2 regions of the Mucilaginibacter oryzagri genome follow, and region 2 is predicted to be linked to the other one. Evidence: riboswitches for the same ligand, from Rfam matches in the RefSeq annotation. Region 2 holds a riboswitch; the other holds the start of a gene.
What was found. Region 2 has a riboswitch for S-adenosylmethionine ahead of PQ469_RS13125 (O-acetylhomoserine aminocarboxypropyltransferase/cysteine synthase family protein). Riboswitches for the same ligand answer to the same signal wherever they lie in the genome.
Positions count from the first base shown of each region.

Region 1: another riboswitch for S-adenosylmethionine. It lies ahead of PQ469_RS02735 (peroxiredoxin family protein); the one in region 2 lies ahead of PQ469_RS13125 (O-acetylhomoserine aminocarboxypropyltransferase/cysteine synthase family protein).

Region 1 is NZ_CP117883.1:644,676-652,202, reverse strand. Features, by position in the region: gene PQ469_RS02745 (DUF4178 domain-containing protein) at 1-1,335, opposite strand, end outside; gene PQ469_RS02740 (S-adenosylmethionine decarboxylase family protein) at 1,337-1,690, opposite strand; SAM riboswitch class I at 1,909-2,022, shown strand; gene PQ469_RS02735 (peroxiredoxin family protein) at 2,142-2,714, shown strand; gene PQ469_RS02730 (SusC/RagA family TonB-linked outer membrane protein) at 3,130-6,312, shown strand; gene PQ469_RS02725 (SusD/RagB family nutrient-binding outer membrane lipoprotein) at 6,318-7,527, shown strand, end outside.
Region 2 is NZ_CP117883.1:3,118,039-3,125,565, forward strand. Features, by position in the region: gene PQ469_RS13115 (homoserine dehydrogenase) at 47-1,258, opposite strand; gene PQ469_RS13120 (homoserine O-acetyltransferase family protein) at 1,258-2,313, opposite strand; gene PQ469_RS13125 (O-acetylhomoserine aminocarboxypropyltransferase/cysteine synthase family protein) at 2,400-3,719, opposite strand; SAM riboswitch class I at 3,965-4,075, opposite strand; gene PQ469_RS13130 (basic secretory protein-like protein) at 4,360-5,028, opposite strand; gene PQ469_RS13135 (M20 family metallo-hydrolase) at 5,170-6,234, shown strand; gene PQ469_RS13140 (ZIP family metal transporter) at 6,327-7,043, opposite strand; gene PQ469_RS13145 (phosphatase PAP2 family protein) at 7,043-7,527, opposite strand, start outside.

The sequences.
Region 1 (7,527 bases), 2.5 Mb from region 2:
ATAAAGGCAAAGCAGCAGTAGCGTAACCAATACATTGCGCCATAGGGTAACACTTTCGGTAACCTTAATAAACAGCGATGAAACATCCCTTGTGCCTGCATAAGGATAAATGTTGATGTGGTACTTACCGGCAGGAATCTCTGACAAAAGCACAGTTTGTGTATATGACCCTTCCGACCAGCTTTCGCCGTCCTCATAACCATGATAATACTCAATATCCTTTGATATGCTCCAGGTTTGGTTGTCCTTTTCGCTTACCAGCTCCACCGTTGCCGACAGCCAGTTGTTATCAACCTGCGAGTTCAACTCAAACTCTAAAGGTACAGGTCCATCAGGTATGATAAATGTGGGGGTTTTAAAGGACTTAAACTCATAATTGCCATTAGCATCAGGGGCAAAGGAGTTTAAGGAATCGGCCGGCGCAGGCGCTGTGCGGTTTCTTAAAGAATCAAGCGCGGTGCTTACATGTTTTGACGTATCCGGCACATGGGGAGGCATAGCTAATGCATAAGTATCAGATAGTAATACCTTTTCGGGCCTAAGCCAAATAACAGAAAGCTGCACCAGCAGGAACGCTAATGCGGCAATGCCGCTTATTTTATAAGCGGCCAGCCACCTGGCTTTGTATTTTGATGGCTGGTTTGCACCAATACCAATTTTTTCGGGAAGGCTTTCAACAGGTATATTAAAAGCCGCCGCTATTTCCGCCTCTTCCAGGTATTCGCCCAGGTACCAATCGGTAACATACTTTTTGATGTTTTCCTCGCTGGTGAGCATATAAGGCGGATCTATGAACTCTTTAGCTCTTAATTTTTCGGCGGATATATCCCAGTCGAACTCACCTATCATGGCCGTTATAACCGGGCTGTAAGCGTTATATTTAAGATAGGTATTGCCTTCATATTCGGCCTCGTTGCCATAAATACAATTTACACTTGCCAAATCGGGGTAAAAATTGGCGCCGGCTATCAGGCTCCAGTGGCCATCATATTCCGATAAAAAGGCATAGCCTTTGGCATAATTGTATAGCATGTATTCGCGCCACTCATACCGGGTTGCCCCCTCCTTCTTTTCCATGTATGCAATCAGCTTGTACTCCACACCTTTTAATGTACCTGTAGTGCCTAAAGGCATAACAGGTTTAAATTTTAAAACGTGAATTTTCTCCTCAACATAAGGCCTGCCCGCATCATTAAAAAGCAGGTAAGACCGGCATTGCGGGCAAACTACAGCCTCACAGCCTATCTGATCATACAAAGTAATACTGTGCTGGCAACCGGGGCAGGTTATTTCGCCCGAAAAAGGGAATGCTTTGGGGTTTAGTGTAGCTGCCATATTACCTTTTCACTTCGTTTTTCTGTATCTCCACGCCTTCAAAAAAAGCGATAACACCCTGGTAAATAGCACGTGCCTTATCATCGTTCTCTTTTTGATAGTTAGATAAAAACACATCAAAAGTGGCCATACCATACTCTGGCCAGGTATGGATAGACATATGCGATTCGGTTAAGCAGACCACAGCCGTAAAGCCGCCGCCATCAAAATCGTGGTAAACTTCGCCAACTTTGGTTAGCTGATAGGTATCGATGAGCTGATTAAACAACTGCCTGCAGGCCGCACTTGATTGTAACAGGTTAGGTTTATCGGTACTGAATTCAGATAATAAATGTAATCCGGGTTTATAAGGCATCAAGGTTATTCATTTTCGGGAATAAATATATAAAAATTATTTGATGGGAATATGGGCGAGGCGAAAAACAAGTATGGCGGAGCCTCGCCGGGGTGAGTCGTGACCAGCGTTCAAAACCGGCGTTCCCCCCTTCCCATTTCATGACAATTAAATTATACAATACCTATGTATTTAGTAGAATATATTATATATTTGCATCATCAAACAGTTCTTTAATTTAATTATCAAGAAAGACGGAGGGAAAGGCCCTGTGATGTCTTAGCAACCTGTAAGCCCAATTGTTATAAAGGTGCTAATTCCTGTCCGCTATTAATTCGCGGAAAAGATAATGTATGTTACGTTACCGGCAGCTTTATAGCTGCACCCATCATATCGTTATCGTCTAAATTTCTTGTTTAATTAAGTTTCAGCGCTTTTAACCCTGCATTAAATGCAGTTAAAAATTTACGTTATGAAAATTAAACAGCTACTCATCACCTGCTCATTATTAATAAGCGGCTATTTGGCCGGGGCGCAAACCGTAACGCCGGCTCCCCTACCCGTATCAACTGATCGCGGTTACATTGTTAAAACCGGCGATCAGGCTCCCGACGATTTTAAACTGGTGCTTGCCGATGGCACCCAAACTTCATTAAAACAGCTTCGGGGTAAGGTAGTTATCCTGCAATTTACCGCCAGCTGGTGCAGCGTATGCCGCCAGGAAATGCCCCACCTTGAAAAAGATGTATGGCAGGCCTATAAAAACAAAGGCCTGGTGCTTATCGGGGTTGATAGGGATGAGCCGCTTGAAAAAGTGCAGCATTTTCAGCAGGAAATGAACATCAGCTACCCGCTGGCGCTTGATCCGGGTGCCGATATTTTCGGGCGCTTTGCCAACAAAAAAAGTGGCGTAACCCGCAACGTGGTTATTGATAAAGACGGTAAAATTGTTTACCTCACCCGCCTTTATGATACCCAGGAGTTTGCATCGATGCTAAAAGTAGTTGATGCATTGGTGAACAATAAAACTGCATCTGTAAACTAACTAAAAGCTAAAAGCAGAAGGCATAACGCTCAAAGCTTTATATTGATTTTCGGGGTTAAAAAACCTTTTTACTCAAAACTCAGCACTATCTACTCAATACTACTATCTATATATCAAATTGTTATGAAAACAACAAGGACACCTTTCCCAAACGTATTCCCTGCCCGCAAATTCGTATCATCCTCTTCCGCTTCTGTTTACCTGTATATGCAGGGTATGCGTTGTTGCTGTTAAATAACGGCAACGGTTATTAGCCCCGGGTCCCCTGCTGCAGCTGGCCGTTCCGGCTTATAACCAACACAATCAACAATCAATTTACCGGTACTAAAAATTCAACAGCGGGCATTGCTATGCCCAAAATATTGTTGGCTGGCTTTGCTGTACTGGCAATAAAAACTATTAATCATTAACTATCATGTTAAAAAACTACAAATTTTTACTGGCAATCCTGTTGCCTTTTTTTCTCATCCAAACAGTTGCAGCGCAATCTGTTAAAATAAGCGGTACGGTAACCGCTAAATCCGATGGCTTGCCCCTACCCGGTGTAAGTGTAGCTGTTAAAGGCACCACCAATGGTGCACAAACCGGCGCCGATGGTAAATTCAGCCTGAACGCAAATATTAACGATGTGCTTAAAGTGTCCTACCTGGGTTTTGCAACGCAGGAAATTACGGTTAAACAAGCCGAAACCAACCTGCAAATTGTGCTGCAGGATGCCCCCAACTCGCTTAACGAAGTGGTGATAACCGCGCTCAACATCTCTAAAGATAAAAAGACACTGGGCTATTCGGTTCAGGGCTTAAAATCAAAAGACATCTCCGAAGCCAAAGAAACCAACCTGGTGAACGCTTTGGCAGGTAAAATTGCCGGTGTACAGGTTACCAACAGCCAGGGCGATATGGGTTCGTCGCGTATCATTATCCGTGGCGAAACATCCATAGGCAATAACAACCAGCCCTTGTTTGTGGTTGATGGCGTTATTGTTGATAACAGCCAGTTTTTGGGCACCAACGGTTCCAGGGATTTTGCCAACGCCATAGCCGATCTTAACTCCGAGGATATCGAATCGGTAAGTGTGCTTAAGGGGCCAAACGCGGCGGCGCTTTATGGTTACCGGGCCGCAGCGGGCGTTATCCTTATTAAAACCAAAACAGGTAAAGGTGCAAAAGGGCTTGGCGTTACCATCAACTCCAACACCAGCTTCTCTACCGTAAACATTCTGCCCGATTACCAGAACGAATACGGACAGGGATCAAACGGCAAGTTTAGCTATGTTGACGGCAAAGGCGGCGGCGTTAACGATGGCGTTGACGAAAGCTGGGGCCCCGCTTTGGATGGATCGCTTATTCCGCAGTTTTACTCCAACGGCCAGGCTGTTCCGTTTGTAGCCCATCCGGATAATGTAAAAAACTTTTTTAATACGGGCGTTACCTTAAATAACGGCGTAGCACTGGCAGGCAGCAGCGATAAGGCCGACTACCGCCTGTCGTACAATAACCTGCACCAAACGGGTATTGTTCCTAACACCTCGCAGGGCCGTAACTCGTTTTTATTAAACTCCACCTTTAAGCTTAGCCCTAAATTAACGGTTACAACCATTGCCAATTATATTAAAGACGACGCCGATAACCTGCCCGGCGCCGGTGGCAGGCGTGCAACCAGCACCATGTTACAGTTTACATGGTTTGGCCGCCAGGTTGATATCAGCCAGCTTAAAAATTATAAAGATGCCAACGGCAACACCTTTAACTGGAACAACAGCTACTATAGTAACCCTTACTGGCTGGCTTATGAAAACACGGTAGGGCAACACAAAAACCGCATTATAGGAAGTGTGGAGCTGAATTATAAGATCATTGAAGGCTTATCGGCCAATTTCCGTACGGGAACCGATTACTATAACGACCGCCGCAAAATTAAAGTAGCTTACGGAACAAACGGCACACCATTTGGATCATACGAGGAAGATGCCTACACCGTAAACGAAACCAATACCGAAGCCAGGCTGCAATACACCAAAAAGCTGAATAACGATTTTTCGTTAGATGTTTTGGGCGGTGGCAACATCAGCACCATATTAAATGAGCAAAACGACCAGGTAGCTCCCAAACTGGCGGTAGCCGGCTTGTACACATTAAGTAACTCGCGCGATCCGCTGGTATCGTCCAACTACTATGGCAAGCTTAAAACTTACAGCTACTTTGCATCGGCACAAATAGGTTTTAAAAACTACGCCTTTATTAACCTTACCGGCCGTAACGATTGGTCGTCGACCCTGCCTGCGGCCAACCTATCCTACTTTTACCCTTCGGTTAACGGCAGTTTGATACTATCAGAGGCGCTTGATATTAAAAGCGACATTTTAACCTACGCCAAGTTACGCGGCGGATGGTCGAAAGTGGGTAAGGCTACAACTCCTTATCAACTCATCAATTACTACAATTTTACAGCGCCTTTTGGGTCGAACCCGCAGCAAAGCCTGGGCACAGTTGATTTAAACAGCAAACTGAAACCGGAAACCACCACATCGGCCGAGGCCGGTTTTGAACTGGGCTTTTTCCAGGACAGGGTTCACCTGGACGTAAGCGCTTATAATACCAATAGTATAAACCAGATTGTTACCGTTGATGTAAGCCCATCAACCGGATACAGCCAAAAACTGATCAATGGCGGCAGCATCAACAATAAAGGTATCGAGATACAGTTGGGCCTAACGCCTGTCAAATCAAAAGATTTTACCTGGGATATAACCACCAACTACTCGCTTAACCGCAGTAAAGTAGTTAAGCTGGATGATGAAGGCCGCCTGCAAAGCATCATTTTAGGAAGCGACCGTACCGTACAGGTATTGGCAGCCCTTGGCCAGCCTTATGGCACCCTATATGGCAACGCCTACACCCGCGATGCATCCGGGCAAATTGTAATAGGCGCCAATGGTACCCCGGTTATCAATCCAACCAAACAATACCTGGGCAAATTTACACCTAACTGGCTCGGCAGCATCAATAACAGCTTTACCTACAAACACATAAACCTTGGTTTCCTTGTTGATGCCAGGTTTGGCGGGTCTATCTATTCAAACACCAACCGCACAGGTACCTATACCGGCGTGTTGGCCTCAACCCTGCCGGGGCGCGGGGCGGCAAATGGCGGTATCAGCTATTATTATCCGGGCAATAACGCATCAGCAGGTGCGGTACAGGTAAGCGGCAACGCACCCGCCGGCGTAACCGTGTACAACGATGGTATGATATTTAAAGGCGTAAAAGCCGATGGTACCCCTAATACCACCATATTACCTGCCCAATCATACTACAAAGGGTTTACCAATGTTGATGAAGCTTTTGTTTACGATGCATCGTACATTAAACTGCGCGAGGTTAAACTGGGTTACACTTTCCCTTCAAACTGGGTAAAAAGCGTTGGCCTGCAATCTGCAACCTTATCTGTGGTTGGCCGTAACTTGTGGATAATCCACAAAAACGCGCCAAACATCGATCCTGAAACCGCCTTTAACAACGGCAACGGCCAGGGCCTGGAAGACCTTACCCTGCCAACCGTACGCAATATTGGCTTTAACATCAACCTTAAATTTTAATAACCATGAAACTTAAATATACAACCCTCATATTATCAGGCGCGCTGTTGTTACCGGCAGCATCGTGCAAAAAAGACCTGGTAGATATTAACAAAAACCCCAATAACTCGCAAACGGCACAGCCCGATTACCTGCTTACAGCGGCCAGCAAGGTTACCGCCGATACCTATTGGGGCACGGCCAACAACATGGACGCCAGCCTGCTGTTTGTACAATACTGGGCCAAAATTCAATATACCGATCCCGACAGGTATATATACAGCAACAGCGCTTTCCAGGAGCTATGGACGGTAGGTTATTCAAAAAGTATAGTTAACCTTAACCAGATCATTAAACTGGGCGACGCGCAGGGAAATACCAACTACAAAGGCGTAGCGCTGGTGCTGCGTTCATGGGTATTTACTTTGCTTACCGAGGCATACGGCAATATCCCTTACAAGCAGGCGGCCAATATTGATCAGTACCTCACCCCGGCTTATGACACCCAAAAGGATGTTTATTTTGCCCTGCTTGATGATTTAAAAGCCGCCCAAGCCGCGCTTGACCCCTCAGGAAAAGCCATTGCCGGCGATGTTATCTATGGCAACAATATAGCCTTGTGGAAGAAATTTGCCAACTCGTTGCGCCTGCGCATTGCGTTAAGGATTGCAGATAGGGAGCCCGCGAAAGCAAAACAGGTTTTGGCCGATATACAAACCGAGGGCGGCAGCTTTATAAGCGCCAATACCGAGACCGCGCAGTTTACTTATGTAGATTCGCCGAACCAAAACCCCATAAGCAATTTATTTGATACCCGCGACGATTACCGCATCAGCAAAACTATTGTCGATAAGTTGTTTGCGCTGAATGATCCGCGCCTGCCCGTGTACGCCAGCAAAACCAAGGATGCCACACCGCAAACCTATGTGGGCATACCCAACGGTCTGCTGGTTGGCGATGCCAGCAACCTGGGCTTCACCAAAACATCAAAACCAGGCACTTACTTTTTAGCGCCGCATGCCCCTGCGGTGATCATCAGCTATGCCGAAACCTTGTTTGATCAGGCTGAAGCAGCCGCGCGTGGCTTTACCACCGGGGATGCTGCCGACTTATACAAACAGGCTGTAACTGCGGCATTAAAACAATACAGCATTGCCGATGCTGATATTGCTACTTACACAGCGCTGCCTGCTGTGCAATATGACGCCACCAATTACAAAAAATCAATTGGCGAGC
Region 2 (7,527 bases):
AACTCAATAAAGTAGATTTAATATACATTGACGCGCTGAGGCCCGCTTATACTGACGCCAGGCCAACCCCGGTAAGCTGACCAGCAAATGCAACAAATGCCTTTCCTTCAGCTATTTGCGATTGGTTATCAATCAGGTTTTGTAAATTAACTTTTCCAATCACAAATTTATAATCACCTGAGTAATAGCGCTCTTTTATGGATATAAATTTCAAATCTTCTACCAAACGTTCGTCATCATACCTTAAATAGATGTCAAACTCTACATTATTGGTAAATTGAAGTCCGGTTTTTTCCTTGGCTTTTTTGTATTCATACTGATAGCTATAGCGCAATGCAGCTATATCTGATAGCACGGCCGATCCGGTAGGATGGCCGCCAGCGCCTTTTCCAAAAAAGAATTGTTGGTCGGCAAAAGCGGCCTGCACTGTTACACCATTGTACTCGTACTCCACGTTATATAAAAATTCGGTACTGTTAACAAATTTAGGCAATACAAACATGGCCACATTGCTATCGTCCAATTCTTTAGCTACCGGAACCAGTTTAATTTTCAGATTCTTTTCGCGGGCATATTGTAAATCCTGGGCAGCAAGGTTCTGGATGCCTAAATTAAAAACTTCATCTGGCTGTACTATAACGCCATAGGCATGTGCCGCAGCAATTACCAGCTTATATTTGGCATCGTAACCACCTACATCGCTGGTTGGGTCGGTCTCAGCAAAACCAAGGTCTTGCGCCTGTTTTAAGGCGCTATCATAATCAAGCCCCTCAATAAAGCCCTTGGATAGAATATAATTAGATGATCCGTTAAAAATTCCACTTATAGAGTGCAGTAATTCATTATCATAATACTCTTCCAGATTACGGATAATAGGGATGCTACCGCAAACCGCGCCCTCGTATAATAATGACGTGCCATGCGTATGCTGTAGCTCAATCAACTCTTCCAAATGAAGCGCTATCATTTTTTTACTGGCCGATACCACGTTTTTGCCGCTGCTTAATGCTCTTGATACTATTTCAAAAGCCGCTTCAGTATCGTTAATCAATTCTACAATGGTATTAATCTCCGGGTTGTTTAACAACTCGTCTCTATCTGTGGTGAATAAATCTGCCGGCAGGGACCTTTCTTTGTGCGGATCCTTGATAGCAAATTTTACAATTTCGATGTTTAAATTTTTTGTCTTGATGATATCATATAACCCCTGTCCAACTACGCCAAATCCAAATAATCCTATACTTAACTTTTTACTCATTACGCTGTACGTTGCAATTCTATAATTTTTCCTTTTACATCAGTTTTAAAAAACGATGTGATAATATTTGTTAATGCTTCTGTTTCAATTAAAAAACCATCGTGGCCATAAAACGAATCCAGTTCGGCAAAGGCCGATTTGGGAATGTGCCTGAACAGGTATTCCTGCTCCTCGATGGTAAATAACACGTCCGACTTGATGCCAATAACCAGGGTACGGGCTTTGATAAGGCTTAGTGCTTTCTCAACACCATTTCGGTTACGGCCTACATTGTGCGAGTCCATCACCTTGGTTAAATACCAATAGCTATAGGCATTAAACCGGTTCACCAGCTTTTGGCCCTGGTAATCCTGGTAGGTTGATGCCTTAAAATTATCGGTTTTGCTATCAACCTCCTCCTGTTGTGTTATACCGTAAGTTTTATAAGTACGGTAAGAGAGCAGGGCTATGCTCCTGGCAGCCTTCAAGCCGTTTTGCCCACCTTCGATAGTGTTATTGTTGAAGGTCGTGTCAGCACTTAAAGCCAAACGCTGCGACTCATTAAACGCGATGCCCCATGGCGAATGACGCGCGTTGGTGGCTATCAAAATAAGGTTTTTGATACGGTTTGGTTCAATAATACCCCACTCAATGGCCTGCTGGCCGCCCAATGAGCCACCAATGAGGATATGAATATTGCCGATGCCCAAATGGCTGGCTAATAACTGGTGTGCTTTTACTATATCTCTGATAGTAAACTGCGGGAATGTTAAAAAATACGGCAAACCAGTTGCCGGATTCGTGCTTAAAGGGTTGGTTGTACCGTATGGCGAACCCAAAATATTGGCACAAACTATAAAATGTTCTTCCGGGTTGAATTTATTTCCAGTGCCCACAAAACCTTTCCACCAATCAAAAACATCGGCATTAGCTGTCAGGGCGTGGCATACCCATACCACATTGTCCCGCTCCTTGTTTAAGCGGCCATACGTATGAAAGCCTATCTCCAGTTGCTGTAGTTGTTCGCCCGATTCCAGCTCAAAAGTTTGTGTGTACTTAAATATTTCTGTATTCATTCTTCTATCATGTTGATAGTGGTGAATGGGCAGTAGTGAGTGGTGAGGTTTTTATTCACTCACCATTCACCACTCACTACTCACCACTACGCTAATTCGGCCTGCGCCTCTTTTATTTTGGCAAATGCCTGTTCAAAATCTGCTTTTATATCGTCAATATGCTCAATACCAACCGCTACCCTTAACGATGTTGGGGTAACGCCTGCCGAAAGCTGTTCTTCATCTGATAGCTGCTGATGTGTTGTTGCAGATGGCTGAATGATCAATGTTTTAGCATCGCCCACATTGGCCAGGTGGCTTACCAGTTTCAGGTTATCAATTAATTTACCCGCTGCTTCTTTATCGCCATCAATCTCGAAAGACAACACCGCTCCGAAACCATTTTTCAGGTATTTTTTTGCTAATTCGTGGTACGGGGATGATGCTAATCCCGGATAGTTTACTGATGCTACCTGCGGATGCTGATCAAGCCATTTGGCCAGTTCCAATGTATTATCCACATGGCGTTGCACCCGCAATGATAGTGTTTCCAATCCCTGGATGTTGAGCCATGAATTAAACGGCGATTGCGAAGGGCCAAAATCGCGCAATCCTTCTACACGTGCACGAATAATAAACTGAATGTTGCCAAACGGACCGCCAATGCCAAATACATCTGCAAAAACCAACCCGTGGTAACCTTCGGATGGCTCGGTAAACTGCGGAAACTTGCCGTTGCCCCAGTTATAAGTGCCACCGTCAACAATAACACCGCCAATGCTGGTGCCATGGCCGCCAATCCATTTGGTGGTTGATTGTACTACTACGCTTGCGCCATGCTCCAACGGACGGAATAAATAGCCGCCTGCTCCAAAAGTATTATCTACAATAAGCGGCAAGTCGTATTTTTTTGCCAGCGCGCCAACTTTATCAAAATCGGCAATTGTAAAACCAGGGTTACCTATAGTTTCCAGGTAAATGGCTTTGGTTTTATCATCTATTAAAGCTTCAAGGCTTTCGGCGGTATCGTCTTTGGCAAAACGCACATCAATGCCCAAACGTTTAAAGGCTACTTTAAACTGGTTGTAAGTGCCGCCATATAAGAATGGCGAGCTCACAAAATTATCGCCAACCTGTAATATGTTATTTAAAGCGATAAACTGGGAGGCCTGGCCCGATGCAGTGGCCAAAGCCGCAGCACCACCTTCTAAAGCGGCAATGCGTTTTTCAAACACATCGGTAGTGGGGTTCATTAAGCGGGTATAAATATTGCCAAACTCTTTTAGTGCAAACAGGTTGGCACCATGCTCGGCACTTTTAAATACGTACGAAGTAGTTTGGTAAAGCGGTACCGCGCGTGAGCCTGTAGTAGGATCAACTTCCTGGCCGGCGTGTAATTGTAAGGTTTCGAATTTTAAGGCTGACATAGTTGTAGATTTTGAAAGGTTATAATTAAATTTTGTTGTTTAGATGGATTTTAGCAAGCTGATAAAATGTTTACCAGTTTTACAACACGTATGTTTTCAGGGATTGAAAAAAGGGACGTATTAAACATCAACAGCAGCAACACATACAAATATTGCCGATAGAAGGGCTAATATGTTGCATGTTACCGTTTTGGGTATTAAAAATGTTGCTTTTAGTAATTGTATTAAAACTTTTCATGGCTATAAATTTATATCCCCCGGTGTTATTTGCCGGGACAGGAATTGGCACCTTCTCCAAAATTGAAGGGTTGCCAGCGGGTCAGTGAGCCTGATCTCTCGCCGCTTCTTTATAAATCAATACCCGAACTATGCGGAGAATTGATTGACTATGGTATTGCTACCAAATAATGCTTCAAAGATAAGCGGATATTTATTTAAATACCAAATTTTATTTTTATTAAAAGGCGAAAGGGTAGATGTTACTTACCCTTTCGCCTGCTTAAACAACCTGTATATGCAAATGTTTTTTTAAACGGGAGTTTGTCGAATTAAGGAATTATTTGAATTTTCAAAATTCTGGAAATTCAAATAATTCGACAAATTCCGGTTTAGACAGAGGTTCATTCTGTTAATTCTGATTTCAGACAGTTGGGTTTGCTGAATAATCTTTCCAAAGTTCATCCAGCGTTTTGCCGGTTTGCTGTTTCCAGGTATCGTCGGTAAAAGTATGGTCGCGCATTTTGCCATCGAAAGTTTTCACAATTCCAGGCTTGCTTTTTTCCAGCCACGCCAGGAAACGCGCGGTAACGCGGTAACTGTTATCATAATTTTGAGTGGTCTTGTATGCCGGTAACGACCAGTTTGCTGCCGGATTATTAACGCCAAATTTAAACCGGGCATAATCGGCAATACCTTCTGTTAACCAGCCCGGGCCGGTGCTTTGGCCATAATCCTGTACAATGTGCATTACTTCGTGAGTTACTACATCAATGTCTTCCGGGCGTTGGTGCATCCAGCGCGAACTTATGGTAACAATGCCGTTTGCAGTTTCGGCAACGCCTTTGTAGCTGGTATCTATAATCATGGTAACTGCTTTCAGTGTTTTTTTGTTGTAGGCATTTGCCAGCTCAGGATATACTCTATAAAACGTGTTTATCAGTTTGGTTTTCAATGCGGTATCAAGCGTATTATCATAGTTGATAAAGGTAAGCTTGTAACCGTTTTTGTTGTAGTTACTGGTTTGCTGGGCGTAGGAAGTGCCTGCCATCAGCATTAAAAACAGGATAGATAAGATTGATGTTTTTTTCATTGTTTTGGATAAATAGATTGAATTTCAAAACTACAATTTTAATTTAAACCCGAATATTAATACCATTCGTTTATCAGTATCGTTACATAAAAAGTTATTAATTTTGCCCGCATAACATTCATGGGAATTATCCCGACATCTATGACCGATAGCAACAATTTATACCAGTTGGCAGTTACATTATTGCAGCAGCTGATATCTATACCATCATTCAGTAAAGAAGAAGACCGCACCGCAGATCTGATTAACGAGTTTTTACAACAACACGGTGTAACCACCCATCGCAAGCTTAACAATATCTGGGCCTGGAACAGGCATTTTGATCCGGCAAAGCCAACAATACTGCTCAACTCACATCACGATACCGTGAAACCTAACTCTGGTTACACACGCGACCCATATGATGCCAGGATTGAAGATGGTAAGCTATTTGGCCTGGGCAGCAATGATGCCGGCGGGTGCCTGGTATCGTTGATAGTGGTATTTCTTTATTTTCATGACAGGGAAAACCTGAAATATAATTTTTGCCTGGCGACCACTGCCGAAGAGGAGATCTCTGGCGTAAACGGACTTGAATTGATTATCCCCGAACTGGGTAAGCTTGATTTCGGAATAGTAGGCGAGCCTACACTAATGCAGCTGGCCATTGCCGAACGTGGTTTAATGGTGCTGGATTGTACCGCTCATGGCCGAGCCGGCCATGCAGCCCGCGAAGAAGGTGATAACGCTATCTATAAAGCGCTAACAGATATTGAGTGGTTCCGCAGCTTTAAGTTCCCTAAAGAATCGGAAGTTTTTGGGCCGATCAAAATGTCGGTTACTATTATCAACGCAGGTTCGCAGCATAATGTGGTGCCGGCAAGTTGTGTGTTTACTGTTGATGTTCGGGTTACCGATGCCTACCGAAATGAGGAGGTTCTGGAAATCATCCGCCAGCATGTAAGCTGCGATGTAAAGCCAAGATCTATCCGCTTAAAACCATCATCAATTCCCAAAGAGCATGCTATTGTGCAGGCAGGTTTAGCTTTGGGCCGTACAACTTATGGCTCTCCAACTACTTCAGATCAGTCGTTGCTGGATATCCCATCCGTCAAAGTTGGCCCTGGCGATTCGGCAAGGTCACACACCGCTGATGAGTTTGTATATATAGATGAGATAAAGGAGGGGATTGAATTGTATATCAAAATGTTAAAGAGCATTAATTAACCCCTAAGCCCCTTAACCCCCTGAAGGGGGAACTTTTTGAATTACTAATTTGAATTTTCAACTATGGTTCCCCCTTTAGGGGGTTAGGGGGCTTAATCGGTTAGGGAGCTTCCGGCCAACGCAATAGCGACACCCAAAAGCACAGCCCCCATTTTTCGTAAATTGAATTTATGATCGGCACTTGATTCAAATAAAATTGTGGTGGATATGTGCAGGAATATACCAATAACCATACCCATTATCCGGTTAAAGTAATGCTGCAGGTTACCAATGTTGCCGGTGCTTAATGTATTGCTAAAAAAGTATCCGGCCGGCGCCATTACGGCAAATAACAAAATGAAAAACACGGTTTTATTACGGCCTTGCTTGTTGGTAAGCAGCACGGTGCCTAAAGCAAATGCGGCCGGTATATGGTGCAATGCTATGCCATAAACCAACTGATCCTGGTTACCTTGCGCCAATGGCATGCCCTCTAAAAAAGCGTGCAGGCAAAGGCTTACCATAATACCTACCGGAAAAACCACCAGGTCGTGCTGGTGTTTGTGCATGTGGCCATGCTCAATGCCGTCAGAAAATAGCTCTAAAACAATCTGGAAAAGAAACCCGATCAGGATAAATACGCCCACATAATTATCATTGCCGTGGTAAGCATCAGGTATTAAATGCAAAACGGTTATGCCAAACAGGTATGCCCCGCTGAAAGACAACACAAGCTTGAGCATTTTATGATTATCGCCCCTGAATAAAAAAACAGATAAACCACCAAATGAGGCGCTTAAAAACAATAGTAAAACTTTCCAGATCTCCATTAAAAGGCAGGTTGTATTCTTTTAAAAATAAAGGCAAACAGCATCCCTACAAGCGAGCCATAAATAGCCCCGCAAATTACATCAACAGGAAAATGCACTCCCACATACACCTGGGCAAATGACACCAGCGCGGCCCAAAAAATTGCAGCAAACCATACCCAGCGCCATTTTTTGCCAAAAACAAGGCATAAAAATATAGCCATGGCAAAATGATCTGTTGCATGGGTTGACGGGAAGCTGTAACCCGTACCGCATGGAATGCGGTTAATATCGGTTAAACCAACTACCGGATCGCGGCAGGGGCGAAGCCTTTGTACCTGGTGCTTGATGAGCGTAGCGCTCGTAAAATCGGCAAAGCCAGCAGTTGTTGCTAACAGGACGATGATTATAGCGCCCACTTTTTTATATCGCCATAAAGAAAAAACAATAATGAAAATATACAGCGGAATCCAGAATTTAGGATTACGAAACCAGGGCATAACCA